Regions from separate parts of the Micromonospora sp. NPDC007271 genome, predicted to be linked through region 3. Evidence: riboswitches for the same ligand, from Rfam matches in the RefSeq annotation. Region 3 holds a riboswitch; each other region holds the start of a gene.
The links. A riboswitch is a leader RNA that binds a small molecule or an ion and turns the genes downstream of it on or off. The one in region 3 is predicted to bind cyclic di-AMP.

Region 1 (6,682 bases), on a different contig from region 3:
GGGAAGTGCTTGACGCTGGCCGCCACCCCTTCGGCCTGCAGACCGCGGACCGCGCCGGCCACCTGGGCCGCGGCGCGCCCCGGGTCAGCCCCGAAGGAGCGGGAGCCGATCACCGTGCTCCGGGTGGCCAGCACGTCGGCGACCGGGGCGAAGTCCAGGTTGATCCCCATGGCGGCCAGCTCGGCGCCGGCGGCCCGCCAGGCGGCCTCGGTCAGCGCCGGGTCGCCGGCCGCGCCGGCCGCGAGCGAGCTGGGCAGCAGGGTGACCCCGTCGGTGATCCGGGTGACCACGCCGTACTCCTGGTCGGTGCCGATCAGGAACGGCGCGGCACCGGCGGGAAGCCGGCCGGCCGCCGCTCGCAGGCCCGTGGTCAGCTCCCGCACCTGCGTCGGGTTGTCGACGTTGGTGGTGGCCTGGTTGCCCGAGGTGGGGTCGTCGGCGCTGAAGCCGACCAGGATCACCCCGCCGAGCCGGTACTTCGCCACCATCTCAGCGGGTGTGTCGACCCCGGCGAGGTCGCGGTTGCCGGCCGCCGAACCGGGCGAGACCTTGGTGGCCGAGCTGCCGTACGCGTACGGCATCAGCACCTGGCCGACCAGGTCCTCGTCGGCGAGGGTGCGGACCAGGGCTTCGGCCCGGGCCTCCGGGCCATCCGGGGTCGGGCTCGGGGCGGTCGGGGAGGCGCTCGGCGACCCGCCGGGCGCCGGCGGACCCGGCTGCTTCGCGCAGCCGGAGCCGAGCAGCACGGTCAGAGCGGCGAGCGCGAGCACAATACGCCGAGGGGTGGTCGACACGGGCCCATCCCATCAGGCTCCGCGTATCGGGGCAACTTGACCTTCGGTCAGCCCACTCGGGTGAGCAGGGTCACCGGCGCGCCGTCGCCCGCGTACCGGTACGGCTCCAACTCGGCGTCCCAGGCGGTGCCGAGCGCCTTGTCGAGGGCGTGCGCGAGCGCCTCCGGAGCGCGGGCGGACGCCACGATGGTGCGCAGCCGGTCCTCGCCGAGCTGGATGTCGCCGGCCGCGCCGACGGTGGCCCGGAACAGCCCCCGCCCCGGGACGTACATGAACCGCTCCCCGTCGACGCCCGGACTCGGCTCCTCGGTCACCTCGAAACGGATCATGGGCCACTGCCGGAGGGCAGCGGCCAGCTCGGCGCCCGTCCCCGGGCTACCGGTCCACCCGCACTCCGCCCGCCGGGCGCCGGGCTCGGCGGGCTGGGCCGTCCAGTGCAGGTTGACCGGCGCGGCGAGGACGCGCGCGATCGCCCACTCGACGTGCGAGCACACGGCGAGCGGGGTCGAGTGGACGTATACGACGCCACGCGTTGGCACGGTGACCTCCCGGAGAGCGAGGTGCGTCTTCCCCTACGACCTCGTCCACCCGAGTGGCCTGTGCAACACATGATGACCCGTGTGCCGTGTGGTGCGCCAGCGAATCGGAAAATTCGCCGGACCCGGGCGGCGGAAATACCCGGGTGGCCGACCCCGTTGACCCTCCTGACGGCGCGACGACCAGCCAGGCGTCGAGGTCGTGTACAGTTCTCTGGGCGGTTCTGTGCCGCCGCACATCTTCGCGGGCCGGCGCTCACCGAGCGTCACCCGCACCAGCCCCCGGACGTTTCAGTCCCTCCCGTACGTCTGCAAGGAGTACCTCCGTGGCGAGCAACACCTCTAAGACCGCGCGCGCCTCAGTCCGGGCCGGCCAGGCTGGCCAGGGTGGCGCCCTCAGCGTGCTGGGCGAGTTCAAGTACGTCATCCCGCTCAACGGCGGCAAGCACGCCTACGTGCGCAACCTGACCAACGGCAAGACCGCGCACCTGCGCACCGACTCCGAGGCCTTCGTCGAGGAGATCCGGACGCTGGCCGCCGCCGGCCACGCCGCCAAGGTCCGCGCCGAGCTGAGCGGCCTCGCGGCCGCCTACCCCGACCACGGCTGGGACGCCACCGAGAAGCGTCTCGTCGAGGCCGGTGTCTTCGAGGGCTGAGCCCCTCACCGCGTCACCCGAACCGCCCGCCGGGTCACCCCGGCGGGCGGTTCGCGTTTGGCCCTGCCGGGCAGCTGCCACCGGCATGGCCCCGGCGAGGGCCGCCAGCGCGGCCCGTACCCTCATTCAGCCCGTCGTGCCCGCCGCGTGACCACAGGAGCCCCCGTCTTGAGCGACCAGACCACCCTGGACCGGGAGATCGCCGTCGAACAGCGACATCTCGACCGGGTGTACGCCCGGTTGGCGGAACTGCGCCGCTCGGCCGCCGACGCCGAGCGGGAGGGCTACCGGCTGGCCCGGGTCGGCAACTTCGGCGCGCTGGTGGAGCGGGACGCGATGGTCTTCCACGCCGCGCAGCGCCGGCACGTGCTGGACGCCGAGCACGAGGGGCTGGTCTTCGGCCGGCTCGACCTGCGTACCCGGCAGGTGCTGCACGTGGGGCGGCTCGGGGTGCGCGGGGAGAACGCGGAGACGCTGGTGGTGGACTGGCGGGCACCGGCCGCCGCCGCCTTCTACCGGGCCACCCCCGCCGAGCCGATGGGCGTGGTACGCCGGCGCACCATCCAGTCGTCGGCGGAGCGGGTCACCCGGATCGAGGACGACCTGCTGGACCCGGAGGCGGCGCCGCCGGACCTGGCGGTGGTCGGTGACGGCGCGCTGCTGGCCACGCTCTCCCGGGCCACCGGCCGGGGCATGCGGGACATCGTCGCCACCATCCAGCGGGAGCAGGACGAGGCGATCCGCTCCCCCGGCTCGGGCGTCACGATCGTCTCCGGCGGTCCGGGCACCGGCAAGACGGCGGTCGCCCTGCACCGGGCCGCGTACCTGCTCTACTCCGACCGCGCCCGGTACGCCGGCGGCGGCATCCTGGTGGTCGGCCCGTCCGGCGTGTTCGTCGAGTACATCGCCTCGGTGCTGCCCTCGCTCGGCGAGGAGACCGCCACCCTGCACTCGCTCGGTTCGCTCTTCCCGGGAATGTCGACGACCCGTACCGACCCGCCGGAGGTGGCGGCGGTGAAGGGGTCGCTGCGGATGCGCCGGGTGCTGGAACGCGCGGTCCGGGACGCGGTGCCGGACTCCCCCACCGAGCTGCGCCTGCTCTACCGGGGCGAACTGCTCCGGCTGGGCCGGGCCGAGCTGGACGCGATCCGGGACCGGGCGCTACCGCGTGGCGCCCGCCGCAACGAGGTGCGCCGGGTCGGCTTCGACGCCGTTCTCGCCGCCCTGTACACCCAGGCCCGGGAGCTGCGGATCGGGCGCCTGCCGGAGCAGCCCGCGTTCGAGGACGAGATCATCGACCGGCCGGAGTTCCGCGAGTTCCTCAAGGCGTGGTGGCCGCGACTGCACCCCCGGCACGTGCTGGGCTGGCTGGCCCGCCCCGAGCGGCTGCGCCGGTACGCCGGCGGCATCCTGGCGGCCGGCGAGATCCGGCTGCTGACCGAGGCGTACCGGAGCCTGGACACCGAGGGGCTGACCATCGCCGACATCGCCCTGCTGGACGAGTTGGACGCGCTGCTCGGCAAGCCGGTCCGGCGGACGAAGCCGAAGCGTGACCCGTTCCAGCTCGCCGGGGGTGTCCGCGAGCTGAGCACGTACGCCGACCGGCAGCGGGCGGCCCGGGCCGCCGTTCGGGAGCGCCCGGAGGACTACCGCGACTACGCCCACGTGGTGGTCGACGAGGCGCAGGACGTCTCGCCGATGCAGTGGCGCATGATCGGCCGGCGCGGCCGGCTGGCTTCCTGGACGGTGGTGGGTGACCCGGCGCAGACCGCCTGGACGGGGGACCCCGGGGAGCTGACCCGGGCCCGGGACCAGGCGCTGGGGCGGCGCCGCCGGTACCGGTACGAGCTGACCACCAACTACCGCAACTCGGCCGAGATCTTCGCGGTGGCGGCGGCGGAGATCCGCCGGCGCTACCCGGACCTGGCGCTGCCGAAGGCGGTGCGCTCCACCGGGGTGCCGCCGGTCGAGCGGACCGTGCCCGCCGCCGAGCTGCCCGCCGCGACCGTGGCCGCGGCCGGCGCGCTGCTGGCCGAGGTCGAGGGTACGGTCGGCGTGATCACGCCGGTGCCGCGCCGGGACGAGGTCGCCGGCTGGCTGGGCGACCTCGGCGGCGCCCGGCTCCAGGTGGTGACCAGCCTCCAGGCCAAGGGCATGGAGTACGACGGCGTGGTGCTGGTGGCGCCGAGCGAGATCCGCGCCGACCCGGGCTCGGGGGTCCGGACGCTCTACGTGGCGCTGTCCCGGGCCACCCAGCGCCTCACCACCCTGGACCCGGTCGGCTGATCCCCACGCTCACTTGCATACATAGCGATGTGAGCATAGATTGGGTCGGGCGGGGGTACGGGGCGGAAGGGTGTGGGCGTGGGCGCAGGTCATGACCACAGCGGCACGGTCACCAACGCCGCGCACCGCCACCAGGGCCGGCTCTGGGCCGCGTTCGGGCTGCTCACCGCCCTGATGCTGGTCGAGGCGGCGGCCGCGTTCGCCACCGGCTCGCTGGCCCTGCTCTCCGACGCCGGGCACATGTTCACCGACGTGCTCGGCATCGGCATGGCGCTCGCCGCGATCACCGCGACCCGGCGCGCCAACGCCGACCCGCAGCGCACCTTCGGCCTCTACCGGCTGGAGGTGCTGGCCGCGCTCGCCAACGCGGTGCTGCTCGGCGCGGTCGCCGCCTACGTGCTCGTCGAGGCGGTACGCCGGTTCGGCGAGCCGCCGGAGGTGCTGGCCGGGCCGATGCTGGCCGTGGCGGTGCTCGGCCTGCTCGCCAACGTGGTCGCGTTCGCGCTGCTGCGCGCCGGCGCACAGGAGAGCATCAACCTGCGCGGCGCGTACCTGGAGGTGCTGGGCGACCTGCTCGGCTCGCTCGGGGTGATCGCCGCCGCCCTGGTCATCACGTTCACCGACTGGTGGTGGGCCGACCCGCTGGTCGCCGTGGCGATCGGGCTGTTCATCCTGCCGCGCACCTGGCGGCTCGGGCGGGCCGCGGTCCGCATCCTGGTCCAGGCCGCCCCGGAGCACCTCCAGGTGACCGCGGTGCGCGACCGGCTGGCCGCGGTGCCCGGCGTCGCCGAGGTGCACGACCTGCACGTCTGGACGCTCACCTCCGGCATGGAGGTGGCCTCGGCGCACCTGACCATGAGCCCCGGCGCGGAGGTGGGCGAGGTGCTGGCCGCGGCGCGGGCCGCCCTGCACGAGGACTTCCGCATCGATCACGCCACGTTGCAGATCGAACCCGGAGCGTCGGCCGGCGCGTGCGGATCAGTCGAGTGGTAATTAGGGCAAACTTAAATCCAAGTGGCTATTGTGACTAGTGACGGCTTCTGTCCGATTTTTCGCCGCGGTTGACGGCGACGGGTCGGAGCAGCGCCGGTAGGCTCGGTCGCGGCCTCCGCCGGGCGGCGCACCACCGGCGCCCGCGGCGGCCGTCGCCTAATCGCCGCGGTACGGCGAGCCGGGGAACCACGTACCTGGGGTGCATCCGCGTCAGCGGTAGGGATCTTCCGTCCCGAACCCGTCAGCTAACCCGGTCGGCGGTTGACGGAAGGACACGTGAATGCCATCTGTGGCACCTGTACGACGGACGGCCGCCCGGTTGGCGGCCCTGCTCGTCGCGGCGCTCGCCCTCGGCGTCGCGACCACGCCGGTCTCCCCCGCCGGGGCGGCCGGCCTGCTCGCCGCGGCGCCCGGCGACGACGAGGGCGGCACCCCGGCACTGCGCGCCCAGCTCGATGCGGCCAGCAAGGGCTGGCTGGACGCACGGGCCGCGCTGAACCGGTCGGTGCAGCGGCAGCAGCAGCTCGCCGCCCAGCTCAAGACGATCAACGCCGAGCTGGGCGTACGCGACGCCAAGGTCGGCGAGATCGCCGGGGTCGCGTACCGGACCGGGCGGCTCGGCACGGCCGCGGCGCTGCTCGGCAGCGGCAGCCCGCAGGGCTTGATGGACCGGGCCGCCACGCTGCAACAGGTCGCCGCGCAGGAGGACCGCGCGCTGCGCGACCTGATCGACACCCGGGACCAGGCGACCCGCACGCAGGCCGAGCTCAGCGCCGAGATCCGAAATCAGCGCAAGCAGGTCGCCGTGATGGCCAAGCGCAAGGAGCAGGCGGAACACGCGCTGGAGGTGGCCAACAAGCGGGCCGCCACCGCCGCCGCCAGCGGCGGCAGCGTGCAGGGCACCTCCAGCGCCAACGCCAAGCCGGCGCCGCGCAACGCCAACGGCTCGTGGCCCGCGGAGTCGTGCAGCGTCAACGACCCGACCCCGGCGAACGGCTGCATCACCCCGCGCATGCTGCACGCGCTCCAGGAGGCCAAGGCCGCCGGATTCACCCGCTACGTCTCCTGCTACCGGCCCAGCGGCTCCGGTGAGCACCCCAAGGGGCGGGCCTGCGACTTCGCCGCCCAGAAGGACGGCTTCGGCGGGGTGGCCACCGGCGGCGACCGGACGTACGGCAACAACCTGGCCGCCTACTTCATCCGCAACGCCGACCCGCTCGCCGTGCTCTATGTGATCTGGTTCAAGCAGATCTGGCTGCCCAGCAGCGGTTGGAAGGCGTACAGCGGCGGCAACGGCGACCCGTCCAGCGATCACACCAACCACGTGCACCTGTCGGTGTACTGAGGGCCCGCGGGTGGCCCGCCGTCGGGCGGGCCACCTGCGGTCGCCTACGTCCACCGACGTACGCCGGGTGTC
Region 2 (6,682 bases), on a different contig from region 3:
ACCCGCCGGCTTCCAGGTCGGCGACGATCGCCTGGGCGGCCCGCTCGGTCACCCCCACCTCGTCGGCCACGTCCCGTAGCCGGGCGGTCGGGTTGCGCGCGATGGCCAGCAGCACGTGCCCGTGGTTGGTGAGGAAGGTCCAGTTCCGACCGCTCCCGCTCCCGCCCGCTGTCGTCGCCATGATGACCATGGTATGGCCTCGTGTGGTGGAGGCGGTCAAGCGTCTGCCAATGTATGAAATACGTATCACGTAAATCTTGACGTATCTTTGCCTCGGGTGTGACCGTGGTTGGCGCGGCCGTCTCCGCCGCCGACCTGGGCTGACCAGGTCGTTCCCCGCGAGGACGAGGTGACTGCCGTGACGTCGATCACTCCCGCCCATGCGCTCGCCGAGCTGTACGCCGGCAACCGGCGCTTCGTCACCGGCGTACCCCGTCATCCGAATCAGGACGCCGATCACCGCGCCGCCGTCGCCGACGGCCAGCACCCGTTCGCGGTGATCGTCGGCTGCTCCGACTCCCGGCTCGCCGCGGAGATCATCTTCGACCGTGGCCTCGGCGACCTCTTCGTGGTGCGCACCGCCGGCCACACCGTCGGCCCCGAGGTGCTCGGCAGCGTCGAGTACGCGGTGACCGTCCTCGGCGTCCCGCTGGTCGTGGTGCTCGGCCACGACTCGTGCGGGGCGGTGCAGGCCGCGCGCGAGGCGGTCGCCACCGGCACGTCCCCGGCCGGGCACCTCGGCGCGGTGGTCGAGGCCGTCGTGCCCAGCCTGCGCCGGGCCGCCCGGCAGGGCGTCGAGGACGTGGACGGGATCGTCGACATCCACATCGCGCAGACCGTGGAGGCGCTGCTGGCCCGTTCCACCGTGCTCGCCGAGTGGGTGTCCGCCGGCCGGTGCGGGGTGGTCGGGATGTCGTACCGGCTCAACGCGGGCGAGGTGCGGACGGTGGCCGAGGCGCCGGCCGGCACGCCGACCACGGCGGCGGCCGACCGGGTCGGCGGTTAGAGCAGCGACATGTGGACGTGGTCGGTGTGGTCGGAGGGCCCGCTGTAGGACTTCCAGCCGGTCGCCGGGAACCAGATCTGCCGGTTCCAGATCACGTAGTAGATGCCCAGCCGGTCGGCGTTGCGAATGAGGAACGCGGCGAGGTTGTTGCCGTACATCCGCATGTCGTTGTTGTGCCAGCGCGCGAAGCCGCTCCTCTGCAACGACCAGTCGCAGGCCCGGCCCTTGGGATGCTCCCACGGCCCGCCCGGCCGGTAACAGCCGGCGAAGCGGTCGAAGCCGGCGCGCCGGACCTCCTTGTAGGCGTGCAGGGTGCGCGGGGTGATGTAGCCCGAGGTGGTGGGATCCTTCACGCTGCGTGACTCGGGCTTCCAGTCCCCGTCGGCGGTGCGACCGGGCCCGATCCGGGCGACCGGAGAGGTGGCCGAGACCAGGCCGCCGGTGAAGCCGCGCCCGCCCACCAGCGCCAACGCCTTCTCCGCCTCGGCCTTCTGCCGGGCCATGGCGTTCTTCTGCTTCTGCTGCTCCCGCACCTCGACGTCGAGTGCGATCTTGGCCTGCTCCGCGCGGGTCTTCGCCTCGTTGACCGCCGCGAGCTTCTGCGCGTTGACCATGTTCAGCTCGTCCAGCGCGGCGGCCCGTCGGACGAACGAGTCGGGCGTGTTGCTCTCCAGCAGCATGGCCAGGGCGCCGATCCGGCCGGTGCGGTACGACTGCGCGGCGATCTGGCCCACCTGCGGGCGCAGCGCGTCGAGCTCGGCCTGGGTCGCGCTCACCTCGAGGGCCAGTTGGAGCTGGCGCTTCTTCGACTTCTCCAGCTTCGCCTTGGCCTGCAGGTAGCCACGGTTCGCGGCGGCGATGACATCCGTGATGAGCGGCCGGTCGTCGTCCTCCTCGTGCCCCGAGGGGGTGGGGGTGCCGGGTTCGGCCATGGCCGGGGTCGGTCCGGCGGCGAGGGTGAACGCAGCGAGTACGGCCACCACGGGTGTCAACCAGCGGCGCAGGGGTGCCGTCACAGTCTTCCCTTCCATCGACCGCCGACCGGGTTAGCTGCCGGGTTCGGGACGGAAGCAGCCCCTACCGCTGGCGCGGATTCACCCCAGGTACCTGGTTCCCCGGCTCGCCCTCGGGCGATTGGGCGGTGGCACCGCAGGCGCCGGTGCGCGCCTCCAGCGGTGACCGGCAGCGAGGTTACCCGAGAGCCCCCACCGTGATCTACGCCCGGAAGCCGACCAATAGTGCGATTTTGCCGTTGCCGTGCGTGACCAGCATCGCGTTGGACGCCGATCGTCACGCTGTGGAGTGTCACCATGCGGCGTCCGTACTCCCGCCCGGGCCGCGCCGTCCGGCGACCGCCCCGCCGAGTGCCTCCAGTGCGGCGTCCCGCTCGGTCGGCGGCCGGGCGGCCGGGGGTGCCGGCGGCTCGACGTCCGCCCGGTTGCCCCCGCGGGCGGGGGCCACCAGCGCGGCCAGACCGGTGGTCAGCGGTACGGCGGCGATCAGGCCGAGCGTGGCCACCGTGCTGCGGACGATCTCCGTGGCCATGAACTCGCTGGTCAGAATCTGGGTCAACGGGCGCGAGTCGGCGACGAGCAGGAGCAGCAGCGGCAGCGAGGCGCCCGCGTACGCCAGCACGATGGTGTTGACCGTGGAGGCGATGTGCGCCCGGCCCACCCGGGTGGCCGCCCGGTAGAGCTGGAGCCGGGACAGTCCCGGGTTCGCGTACGCCAGCTCGGTGACCGTGGCGGCCTGGGTGACGGTGACGTCGTCCAGCACGCCGAGCGAGCCGATGATGATGCCGGCCAGGAGCAGCCCGTGCAGGTCGACGTCCTGCTGGAACATCGACAGGGTGGTCGCGTCCTCGTCGCCGAAGCCGGTGAGGTGGGTGGCCGCGATGGTGAGGGCGCCGAGAACCCCGGTCAGCACCAGGCTGCCCAGTGTGCCGAGCACCGCCACCGAGGTCTGGGCGGTGATCCCGTGGGTCAGATAGAGCACCACGAACATGATCAGCGCGGCTCCGACGATCGCCACCAGCAGCGGCGACTGGCCGGCAGCGATCCCGGGCAGCACGAAACCGAGCAGGATCGTGAAGCTCGCGATCAGGCCGCCCAGCGCGGCCAGCCCGCGCCAGCGGCCGAACGCGACGATGACGACGGAGAACAGCACGGCCAACCAGATCAGCGGTTTACCGCGCTGGTGCTCGGCGATCTGGTAGCTCTTTGCCGCTGGATCGGCCGGATCCGTCAGCTCGACCAGGACGATCTCGTCGCCCACCTCGACCCGGGGCGCCCCGGGCCCGGCCGGGATCGGCACCTCGATCTGCCGCCCGGCGTCCGGGCCCTGCTCGGCGGTGACGGTGACCGTCCCGCACGGACCGGTCGGCCCATCCGAGCCGCCCTCCGGCGTCCCCGGGGCCGGTGGGCAGGGCTCGCTCACCACCCGGGCCACCGTGCCGTGGTATCGCGGCACGTCCGCGCCGGCCGTCGGCTCGTGGGTCCCGCGCGGCCAGAGCACGAGCGCGGCGACCACCGTGGCCAGGAAGAGCGGCACCACCGCCACGACGAGGATCCGTCGTACCCGCGGCGGGGCGGACGGTGCGGGACGGGTGTGATCGGCACCCATGACGGCTCTCCCAACGATTCACGACGGAACACGTTTCGCCCGGACCGGGCGATTCGCCCGGTTTCTGGCAGGGGGCGACGAGCCTCGCCAGGCCCAACGAACCGGACGACCCGATTGAATCGGCCCCGGACCCGGCGAGTCCTGCCAGCCGTTCAGCCGCGCTTCAGCAGCCGGCCGACGGCGGCCATCATCTCGGTGGCCATCTCGTCGGCGCGGCCCTCGGCGGCGCCCTCCCGCATGCAGTGCCGGGCGTGCCCGTCGAGCAGGCCCAGGCCGACCTTGTCCAGGGCGGCCTGGATGGCGGAGATCTGGGTCAGCACGTCGATGCAGTAGCGGTCGTCCTCGACCATCTTCTCGATGCCGCGGACCTGGCCCTCGATGCGGCGGAGCCGCGCGAGCAGCTGATCCTTGCTGGCGGTGTAGCCCCGGGTCGGGGTCGTCGGTGCGGTCATGGCGTCGAGGATAGCGTACCCCTGAGGGGTATGATATGTTCCTGTCCGCGGCCGATACCCCCACCGGGTACTGGTAATGGAGGGAGATTCGCGATGGTCACCAGCACGTACCAGGTCAAGGGCATGACCTGCGGGCACTGCGTCAACGCGGTCAGCGCCGAGGTGGGCGCGATCCCGGGCGTCAGCGACGTCCAGGTCGACCTGGCCTCCGGTCAGGTCACCGTCACCAGTGAGAGCCCGTTGGACGCGGGGACCGTCCGCGCCGCCGTCGACGAGGCCGGCTACGACCTCGTCGAGGCGTGACGAGTCCCCAGGACCCGAAGAAACCGAGGTAGCACCGATGAACACGGCGACGAAGCTGAGCGGCTTCACCCTCGGCCTCGCGGCGGTGTTCGGCGCGGCGTACGGGGTCGGTCACCTGTCCGGCCCCGTCACGCCCGCCGCCGAGACCCGCCACGACGCCACCGAGCCCGGCCACACCGACGGCGACCACGCGGCCGCCGCCACCGACCACCTGCCCGGCGGGCTCCTCGTCTCCGACCGCGGCTACACCCTTGCGCCGGTGACCGCGCCCGCCGGAGAGTTCGCCTTCCGGATCACCGGCCCGGACGGCCGGCCGGTCACCCGTTACGACGTGGCGCACGACAAGCGCATGCACCTGATCGTCGCGCGGCGCGACCTCTCCGGCTTCCGGCACGTCCACCCGGAACTGGCCCCCGACGGCACCTGGCGGGTCGCCTCGCCGCTCGCCGGGCCGGGTGTCTGGCGGGCGTTCGCCGACTTCACCCCGACCGGCGGCGAGGCGCTGACGCTCGGGGTCGACGTCACCGTCCCCGGCCCCCTGGTGGACCGGCCGCTGCCGCCACCCGCCACCAGCACCACCGTCGACGGCTACACGGTCACCCTCAGCGGCGCCCCGCAGCCCGGCCGCACCAGCCGGCTCACCCTGACCGTGAGCCGGGACGGCCGACCGCTCACCGACCTGCAGCCCTACCTCGGGGCGTACGGGCACCTGGTGGCGCTGCGGCAGGGCGACCTGGCGTACCTGCACGTGCACCCGGAGGGCGCGCCCGGCGACGGGCTGACTCCGGCCGGGCCGGCGGTCATCTTCTCCGCCGAGGTGCCCTCGGCCGGGACGTACCGCCTCTTCCTGGACTTCCGGCACGGCGGCGCGGTGCACACCGCCGAATTCACCGTCGTGGCCGGCGACCCGGGCGCCCCGGGTCACGGGCACAATTGACTGGAGGTGCCGTGATGACATCCACCGCCAAGTCCCTGCCGGTCGCGCCGAACCAGATCGAACTCGCGATCGGGGGCATGACCTGCGCCTCCTGCGCCGCCCGGATCGAGAAGAAGCTCAACCGGATGGACGGCGTCGAGGCCACGGTCAACTACGCCACCGAGAAGGCCAGCGTCCGGTACGCCGACGACGTCACCCCGGACGACCTGATCGCCACCGTGGAGAAGACCGGCTACACGGCCGCCGTGCCGGCACCCGCCACGGCCGACGCCGAGGCGACCACCGAGCCGGTGGACGAGCTGCGCGGGCTGCGTACCCGGCTCTCGGTGTCGGTCGCGCTGGCCGTGCCGGTGATCGCGCTGGCCATGGTGCCGGCCTGGCAGTTCACCTACTGGCAGTGGCTGTCGCTGACCCTGGCCGCCCCGGTCGTGGTCTACGGCGGGCTGCCGTTCCACCGGGCCGCCTGGATCAACCTGCGGCACGGCGCGGCGACCATGGACACCCTGGTGTCGCTGGGCACCCTCGCCGCGTTCGGCTGGTCGCTCTGGGCACTGTTCCTCGGTGACGCCGGGATGCCCGGGATGACCCACCCGTTCCGCCTCGACATCACCCGCAGCGACGGGGCCGGCAACATCTACCTGGAGGCGGCGGCCGGGGTGACGGTGTTCATCCTCGCCGGCCGCTACTTCGAGGCCCGGTCCAAGCGGACCGCCGGCGCCGCCCTGCGCGCCCTGCTCGAGCTGGGCGCCAAGGACGTCGCGGTGCTCCGCGGCGACCGGGAGACCCGGATCCCGGTGGACCAGCTCGCGGTCGGGGACCGGTTCGTGGTCCGGCCCGGGGAGAAGGTCGCCACCGACGGCGTGGTCGAGGAGGGCACGTCGGCGGTCGACGCCAGCATGCTCACCGGCGAGTCCGTCCCGGTCGAGGTCGGGCCGGGCGACACCGTCGTCGGCGCCACCGTCAACGCCGGCGGCCGGCTGGTCGTCCGGGCCACCCGGGTCGGCGGCGACACCCAGCTCGCCCAGATGGCGAAGCTGGTGGAGCAGGCGCAGACCGGCAAGGCGGCCGTGCAGCGGCTGGCGGACCGGATCTCCGGGGTCTTCGTACCGATCGTGATCGCGCTGGCCGCCGGCACGCTGGGCTGGTGGCTCGGCAGCGGGGCGGGGACCACGGCCGCCTTCACGGCAGCGGTGGCCGTGCTGATCATCGCCTGCCCGTGCGCCCTCGGGCTGGCCACCCCGACCGCGCTGCTGGTCGGCACCGGGCGGGGAGCCCAGCTCGGCATCCTCATCAAGGGACCCGAGGTGCTGGAGTCCACCCGCCAGGTGGACACCGTGGTGCTGGACAAGACCGGCACGGTCA
Region 3 (6,682 bases):
CCGGGACGAGTACGGGCTGCGCCAGCTGGTCGCGTCGGCCGCGCTGGCGAACCCGGCCTCGCTCGCGGTGCTACGGCGCAGCGGATTCGTTCCGGTCGGCGAGGTGCTGCTCAGCGGGCAGCCCGGTCTCCGGCACGTCCGCGACCTGACCCCGAAGCCCTGAGTCGTGCCGCGCGATCTCGCGGCGCATATCGATGGCGTTCGCCTCGGCACCTGAGCCACCATGCCGACGTGACCACCGACGAGAAGCTGCCCCTCGCCGATGTGCTGGCGCTCCAGCAGCTGGCCTACCTGCGACAGCGCTCGCTGGGCAGCACGCGCTACCGGGCCACCGGACAGCTGTGGCTCCAGGTGACTCCCCGGGAGCTCCACTGGAGCCGACCCTCGGTGTTCGATCCGCACTTGGACTCGATCCGGCGCAGTCTCGCCACCTTCGAGCGACTCGCCCACCGCCGCGACCCCGGTGCCGAGAATGCCTGGCAGGCCGTACTCGCGGCCGTGGATCTGCTGCTCGCCGAGGCTCGTCAGCGTGCCGGGCACCGCATCCGGCCAAGGCGGGCCTGACCGCCCGCTCAGTAACGACTCCTTCGCGGCCGCGCGGCGGGACCGCCCGGACCTCGTCGCGAGGATTAAACAAGATCGGGTTGCTCCGGTGTCTCCGCCTGTCCTCCGCGCTTCGTATGCTCCTGATCATGATCGATGACGGACCCAGCTCGCGCCCGCCGCTCACGCGCGTGCCACGTGCATTGATCGCCGCGCTGCTGCTGGTGGGGGTGGCGGTGCCGTCCGTCATCATCCGTGAGCTGATCGAGGCCGGGACGGGGCACGGCCCGCTCGCGGATCTCGGCTGGATCGCGGTTCCCATGATGGTTACGGCCTGGCTTGCGCCGCATGCCTCCTACCGCCGCCGAGACGCGCTCTGGTGGTTCGTCGGTCCGGTAGGACTCTTCATTTTCGCGGTGATCGCCTGGCGGCTGGCCTCACTGCCCTACCGGGACTGGGCGCCCCGACCCGATGAGGCACCTCGAATGCGCTGGCTGCACAGCGGTCAGCAGGCCGGGTTGTGGTACCTGCCTGAAGCGGCGAAGAACAGCTCACCACCCGATCGGGCACGGTGACCGCCCCGAGCCGTGCCCGAGGACTCGCCGCGAGCGCGACGAGCACATCGCTGACGGCCCCGGCGCAGATCAAGCGGAGCAGAGATCGGGCACGTAGCGGGCACGGCCAGCGCAAGAAGCGGTAGCAACGATCAAGGCCCCAGCCAGGGAATCTGTCCTGAGCTGGGGCCTCTCGTTGGAGCGGGTGACGGGAATCGAACCCGCACTGTCAGCTTGGGAAGCTGATGTTCTGCCATTGAACTACACCCGCAGGCGGCACCACTGTACCTGAGGTCACCGCCGCCGTGCACCCAGGTACCCTCAGCGGGCCTCCCCGCCCTCGCCGAACCAGCCCAACCCGATCTTGAGACCCCGGCCGGCCAGGAGCGGGAAGAAGTTTCACAACGGCAACCCATGGCCGTTTTCAAATTCATCGATCGGTTGTAACGTCACCCCCACGTTCTCAGCCACGGCGTGACATACCCCCTGTCGCGCCGCCAGAAAGAGGTGGGCCCATGGGACTTCGTCCCAACCTGCTGACCCGGCGTGCCGCCGGCGTCGCGTCGACGACCCTCGCGCTGCTGCTCAGCACGGCCACGGTAGGCGTCGCCCCGGCCGCTTCGGCCTTCTCCGCAGCCCCGGCGGCAGGCTGCGTCGAGCCGGCCGACAGCCACGCGGACGCCCGGGTGAAGGCCGGCGGGCACGTCCGGCATGACCCGAACGAACTGACCGCCGCGCAGGTGCGCGAGCGCGAGGCGGACCTGGCCGCGGCCCTGGCCGAGCGGACCCGGTTCCGCGCGGGTGCCGGGGTCACGCCCCTGGCGGCCGTGACCGTCCCGGTCGTCGTGCACGTCATCCAGCGGGACAGCACCCGGGCCGGTGGCAACATCCCGGACTCGATGATCACCCAGCAGATCAGCGTGCTGAACCAGGCCTACAGCGGTGGGACCGGCGGCGCCCCGACCGCCTTCAGCTTCCAGCTCCAGAAGATCAACCGGGTCACCAACCCGTCCTGGTACCCGATCGTCTCCGGCTCACAGGCGGAGCGGTCGATGAAGACCACGCTGCGCGAGGGCGGCAAGAACACCCTCAACATGTACCTGGGCGAGCTGAGCGACAACCTGCTCGGCTGGGCGACCTTCCCGAAGAAGACGCTGGACAAGATGGACGGCGTGGTCGTGCTGAGCGAGTCGCTGCCGGGCGGCACCGCGACCAACTACAACCTGGGCGACACGGGCACCCACGAGATCGGCCACTGGCTGAACCTCTACCACACCTTCCAGGGTGGTTGCACCGGCTCGGGTGACAGCGTCGGCGACACCCCGGCCGAGGCGTCGCCGGCATACCAGTGCCCGACCGGGCGGGACACCTGCACCGCGCCCGGCCTGGACCCGATCCACAACTTCATGGACTACACCTACGACTCGTGCATGAGCGAGTTCACCCCTGGTCAGGCGAGCCGGATGCTGACCGCGTGGAACGCCTACCGCGCGGCGTAGCAGCCCGACGCGGCAAGCCGGTGCCGGTCCCGTCCTGCGACGGGGCCGGCACCGGCTTTTCGCGCTTCAGGCGGCCGGGCGGCGCGTGTCGAAGCCGTGGCGGCCACGCCGCCCCTCGGGTGCGACCGCGGCCCGCCGCGTCGCCCCCGACGACCGAGGGTCGAGCCAGACCCGCACCTGGGGCCGACCCGCGCCGAGATGGGTCGCCTGGTCGCGTCGGGTCACCATCGCCACGTCGACGGTGAACTCGAACAGCCGCCAGTCGACCTGCGGCGCGGCCCGGCCGAGCTCGGCCACCCGCGCCACGGTGGCCGGGTCGGTCACCGGGCGGGCGCGGCCGGTGACGTACGCCTCGTCGTCGCTCTCCTCCGGCGGGAACGAGTGCAGTGCGTAGCGGCCGTCGCGTTCGAGGTCGCGGCGCTTGGGCGAGTCGATGACGAAGCAGTAGAGCCCCTCGTCGGTGATGACCGGGGAGACCGGGTGGACCCGGGGGCCCCCGTCGGCACGGACCGTGGCGAGATAGCCGAAACCCGGCCCGTACTGCTGCAGCAGAAGGCGGATCTCGGCGGCGAGGCCGGGCTCGTCGGCGGCGAATTCGGACCAGGAAGCCATGCGGACATTCTATCGAACAAGTGTACGATCGCGCAGTCCGACACGCAGGCCGCCCGTACCGGTCGCTATGGTGTTCCGATGCTGCTCTCCGACCGCGACCTGCTCTCCGAGATCGAGGCGGGCACGCTCGCGCTGGAGCCCTTCGAGCCCGCGCTGGTGCAGCCGTCCAGCATCGATGTACGCCTGGACCGGCTCTTCCGGGTCTTCAACAACCACCTCTACACCCACATCGACCCGGCGATGCAGCAGGACGACCTGACCTCGATGGTGGAGGTGCCCGAGGGTGAGCCGTTCGTGCTGCACCCCGGCGAGTTCGTGCTCGCCTCCACGCTCGAGGTGATCTCGCTCGGCGACCAGCTCGCCGGCCGGCTGGAGGGCAAGTCCAGCCTCGGCCGCCTCGGGCTGCTCACCCACTCGACCGCCGGCTTCATCGACCCGGGCTTCTCCGGGCACGTCACGCTGGAGCTCTCCAACGTGGCGAACCTGCCGATCACCCTCTGGCCGGGCATGAAGATCGGCCAGCTCTGCATCTTCCGGCTCTCCTCGCCGGCCGAGCACCCGTACGGCTCGGCGGTCTACGGCTCGCGCTACCAGGGGCAGCGCGGCCCGACCCCGAGCCGCTCCTGGCAGAACTGGCGGACCTGGCCGACCCGCTGACCGGCCAGCCCGGTGTTAACAGGGGCCCCCTCCGCTACGGCAGGCGTTAACAGGGGGCCCCTGCTTTCACCTCAGCCGGGGCGGCCGTAGCTGTTGATCTGGCCGTCGTCGACGCGTTTCATCGTGATCGGCTTGCCGGACTGGGAGGCGTGCACCACCCAGCCACCGCCGACGTACATCGCGACGTGGTGCAGGTCGCTGTAGTAGAAGACCAGGTCGCCGGGGCGCAGCTGATCGCGGCTCACCCGCCGGGTGACGTCGTGCTGCTGCCGGGCGTTGTGCGGCAGCGAGACGCCCGCCTTGGCCCAGGCCGCCATCGTCAGGCCGGAGCAGTCGTAGTGGTCCGGACCGGCGGCGCCCCAGACGTAGATCTTGCCGATCTGGGCGCAGGCGAACTTGACCGCGACGCCGGCGGGACCACCCGGGTAGCCGGCGGGGCAGGGCGCCGGGCGCAGTGGGCCGCCGCCGCCGTTGCCGTACACCTTGAGCCGCAGCTTCTGCAGCCGCGCGATCTCGGCGTCGATCTGCTTCTTCCGGGCCGCCAGCTGGGCCTCGGTCCGGGCCAGCTGGGCGATCATGTCGTCCAGCGGCTTCTTCTTCGCGGCCAGCTGGTCGCGCAGCTCGGCCACGGCCTGCACCTGCTGCTGCTGGCGGTACGCGAAGCGGTCGAGCAGTTCCAGGCTGTCGACCAGCTCGCCGGGCGACCGGCTGCCCAGCAGCGCGTTGACGGTGGAGATGTTGTCGCCCTTGTACGCGTCGGCGGCGAGCCCGCCGACCTGCCCGAGGGCCTGGTCGACCTGGGCCTGCAGCGGGGCGATCCGCTTGGCCAGCGCGGCGGCCTGCTTGCGCTTGGCGGCGAGGTCCTCGCGGGTGGCGTTGACCTGCTCGATGATCGGTTCGAGCTTGTTCCAGTCCTGGTCGATCTGGCGCTCGATCTCGGCGACCGATGGTTCGGCGTGAGCCGCCGTGGCGCCACCGGTCAGGATGACCGTGGTGCCGACCACTGCGGCGAGGGTGGTGGTGAAGCGGGACCAGCGTGAACGCGGCGCAGCCGTCGACCGGTGGAGCGACCGGACGGACGGTGGCCGCGGGGCATGGTGTGCCACCAGGCTCCGTACTCCTTCTTCCTGACCGCCTACCGGGTTAGCTGACGGGTTCGGGCGGGAAGGGAGCCGCCCTACCGCACGTGGTGCGGATTCACCCCAGGTACCTGGGTCCCCGGCTCGCCCGCAGGCGACTCGGCGGTGTCCGACCGTCACCACCCGGGCTGGGCGGTGAACCTACCGGTCGACGATTGACCAGACTAGAGAGCGCCGTTATCAATTCGCAACCCGCGACGCCGGGCCGCCGCTGATGAAGATTTCTTTCGGGTTACATCGTTACCCGGAAAGGTATTGACCAAAGGCCATGCGCGAGTGAGGGTGAGGACGCAGTGACCCCCATCCCTATCTGGAGGTTCGATGCACCTCACAGCCCTGCCATCGCGCAGACGGATGCTGCTGGCCGCCGCCGTCGCGGCGGCCACCGCTTTCGCGATCAGCGGTCCCACCGCGGCGGCGCCCCTCACCGCCGGGACCACCGACCCCCAGGACCGCCAGCAGCAGTACGCCGCCGCGGCGGCGGAGTACGGCGTGCCGCAGAGCGTGCTGCTCGGCATCTCGTACCTGGAATCCCGCTGGGACACCCACGCGGGCCAGCCCAGCACCAGCGGCGGCTACGGTCCGATGCACCTGACCGACGCCGCGCAGGTCGCCTCGACCCCGGCCAGCGCCCATGTGGACGAGGACGAGGACCCCCGCGGCGACGAGTCCCGGCCGCTCTCCCTCGACCTGACCGCCGCCGCCGTGCCATCCGGAGACGTCCTGCCCCAGGCGTCGCTGCAGACCCTCGATGCCGCCGCCGATCTCACCGGCGAGTCGAAGGAGACGCTGCGCACCGACGCCCTCGCCAACATCCGGGGCGGGGCGGCACTGCTCGCGTCGTACCAGAGGGAACTGGGTGGGCCGGTCGGGGCCGGCAGTGACCCGGCGGCCTGGTACGGCGCGGTGGCCCGGTATTCCGGCGCGGACACCGAGGACGCCGCGGCGGCCTTCGCCGACGAGGTGTACGACCAGCTCGGCCAGGGCGCCAGCCGGACCACCGACGACGGCCAGCGGGTGACCCTCGTCGCCACGGCGGTGACGCCGGACGAGTCCGGGCTGCACAAGCTCGGCCTGCGCCGCGCCGAGCGGCCGGACGGGATCGAGTGCCCCGTCCGCCTCGCATGCGAGTGGGTGCCGGCGCCGTACGGCGAGTACATCGACAAGAGCGGCAACCTCAACTACGGCAACTACGACATCGGCAACCGGCCGGCGCAGCAGAAGATCGAGTACATCATCATCCACGACACCGAGGGCTACTTCGGCCCGAGCGTGCGGCTGGTGCAGGACGTGACCTACCTGGGCTGGCACTACACGCTGCGCTCGGTGGACGGCTACGTCGCCCAGCACATCAAGGCCAAGGACGTCGGCTGGCAGGCCGGCAACTGGTACGTCAACGCCAAGTCCATCGGCATCGAGCACGAGGGCTTCGCCGGCCACGGCACCTGGTACACCGAGGCGATGTACCGGACCTCGGCGAAGCTGGTCCGGCACCTGGCGCTACGGTTCCAGATCCCGCTGGACCGGCAGCACATCCTCGGCCACGACAACGTCCCCGGCATCACCGCCGGAAACGTCGCCGGGATGCACTGGGACCCGGGCCCGTACTGGGACTGGTCGCACTACTTCGACCTGATGAAGGCGCCGTTCCACTCGACCGGCACCCCGCACACGGGCC

Region 1: it holds a riboswitch for cyclic di-AMP, as region 3 does, so the genes downstream of both, ABZ570_RS20665 (hypothetical protein) here and ABZ570_RS19700 (NlpC/P60 family protein) in region 3, are expected to answer to the same signal.
Region 2: it holds a riboswitch for cyclic di-AMP, as region 3 does, so the genes downstream of both, ABZ570_RS09760 (hypothetical protein) here and ABZ570_RS19700 (NlpC/P60 family protein) in region 3, are expected to answer to the same signal.

What each region holds. Positions count from the first base shown of each region.
Region 1 covers NZ_JBEYER010000056.1:37,926-44,607, forward strand. The annotation lists gene ABZ570_RS20640 (glycoside hydrolase family 3 N-terminal domain-containing protein) at 1-794, opposite strand, end outside; gene ABZ570_RS20645 (DUF3145 domain-containing protein) at 842-1,333, opposite strand; gene ABZ570_RS20650 (hypothetical protein) at 1,657-1,986, shown strand; gene ABZ570_RS20655 (AAA family ATPase) at 2,155-4,272, shown strand; gene ABZ570_RS20660 (cation diffusion facilitator family transporter) at 4,351-5,265, shown strand; cyclic di-AMP (ydaO/yuaA leader) riboswitch at 5,409-5,541, shown strand; gene ABZ570_RS20665 (hypothetical protein) at 5,546-6,610, shown strand.
Region 2 covers NZ_JBEYER010000019.1:36,684-43,365, reverse strand. The annotation lists gene ABZ570_RS09770 (MarR family winged helix-turn-helix transcriptional regulator) at 1-190, opposite strand, end outside; gene ABZ570_RS09765 (carbonic anhydrase) at 359-1,006, shown strand; gene ABZ570_RS09760 (hypothetical protein) at 1,003-2,022, opposite strand; cyclic di-AMP (ydaO/yuaA leader) riboswitch at 2,026-2,157, opposite strand; gene ABZ570_RS09755 (YibE/F family protein) at 2,312-3,628, opposite strand; gene ABZ570_RS09750 (metal-sensitive transcriptional regulator) at 3,781-4,080, opposite strand; gene ABZ570_RS09745 (copper ion binding protein) at 4,174-4,383, shown strand; gene ABZ570_RS09740 (hypothetical protein) at 4,421-5,320, shown strand; gene ABZ570_RS09735 (heavy metal translocating P-type ATPase) at 5,335-6,682, shown strand, end outside.
Region 3 covers NZ_JBEYER010000052.1:34,806-41,487, forward strand. The annotation lists gene ABZ570_RS19665 (GNAT family N-acetyltransferase) at 1-163, shown strand, start outside; gene ABZ570_RS19670 (hypothetical protein) at 232-564, shown strand; gene ABZ570_RS19675 (hypothetical protein) at 693-1,118, shown strand; tRNA gene ABZ570_RS19680 (tRNA-Gly) at 1,295-1,368, opposite strand; gene ABZ570_RS19685 (zinc metalloprotease) at 1,613-2,596, shown strand; gene ABZ570_RS19690 (pyridoxamine 5'-phosphate oxidase family protein) at 2,663-3,208, opposite strand; gene dcd (dCTP deaminase) at 3,287-3,865, shown strand; gene ABZ570_RS19700 (NlpC/P60 family protein) at 3,937-4,869, opposite strand; cyclic di-AMP (ydaO/yuaA leader) riboswitch at 4,984-5,119, opposite strand; gene ABZ570_RS19705 (N-acetylmuramoyl-L-alanine amidase) at 5,326-6,682, shown strand, end outside.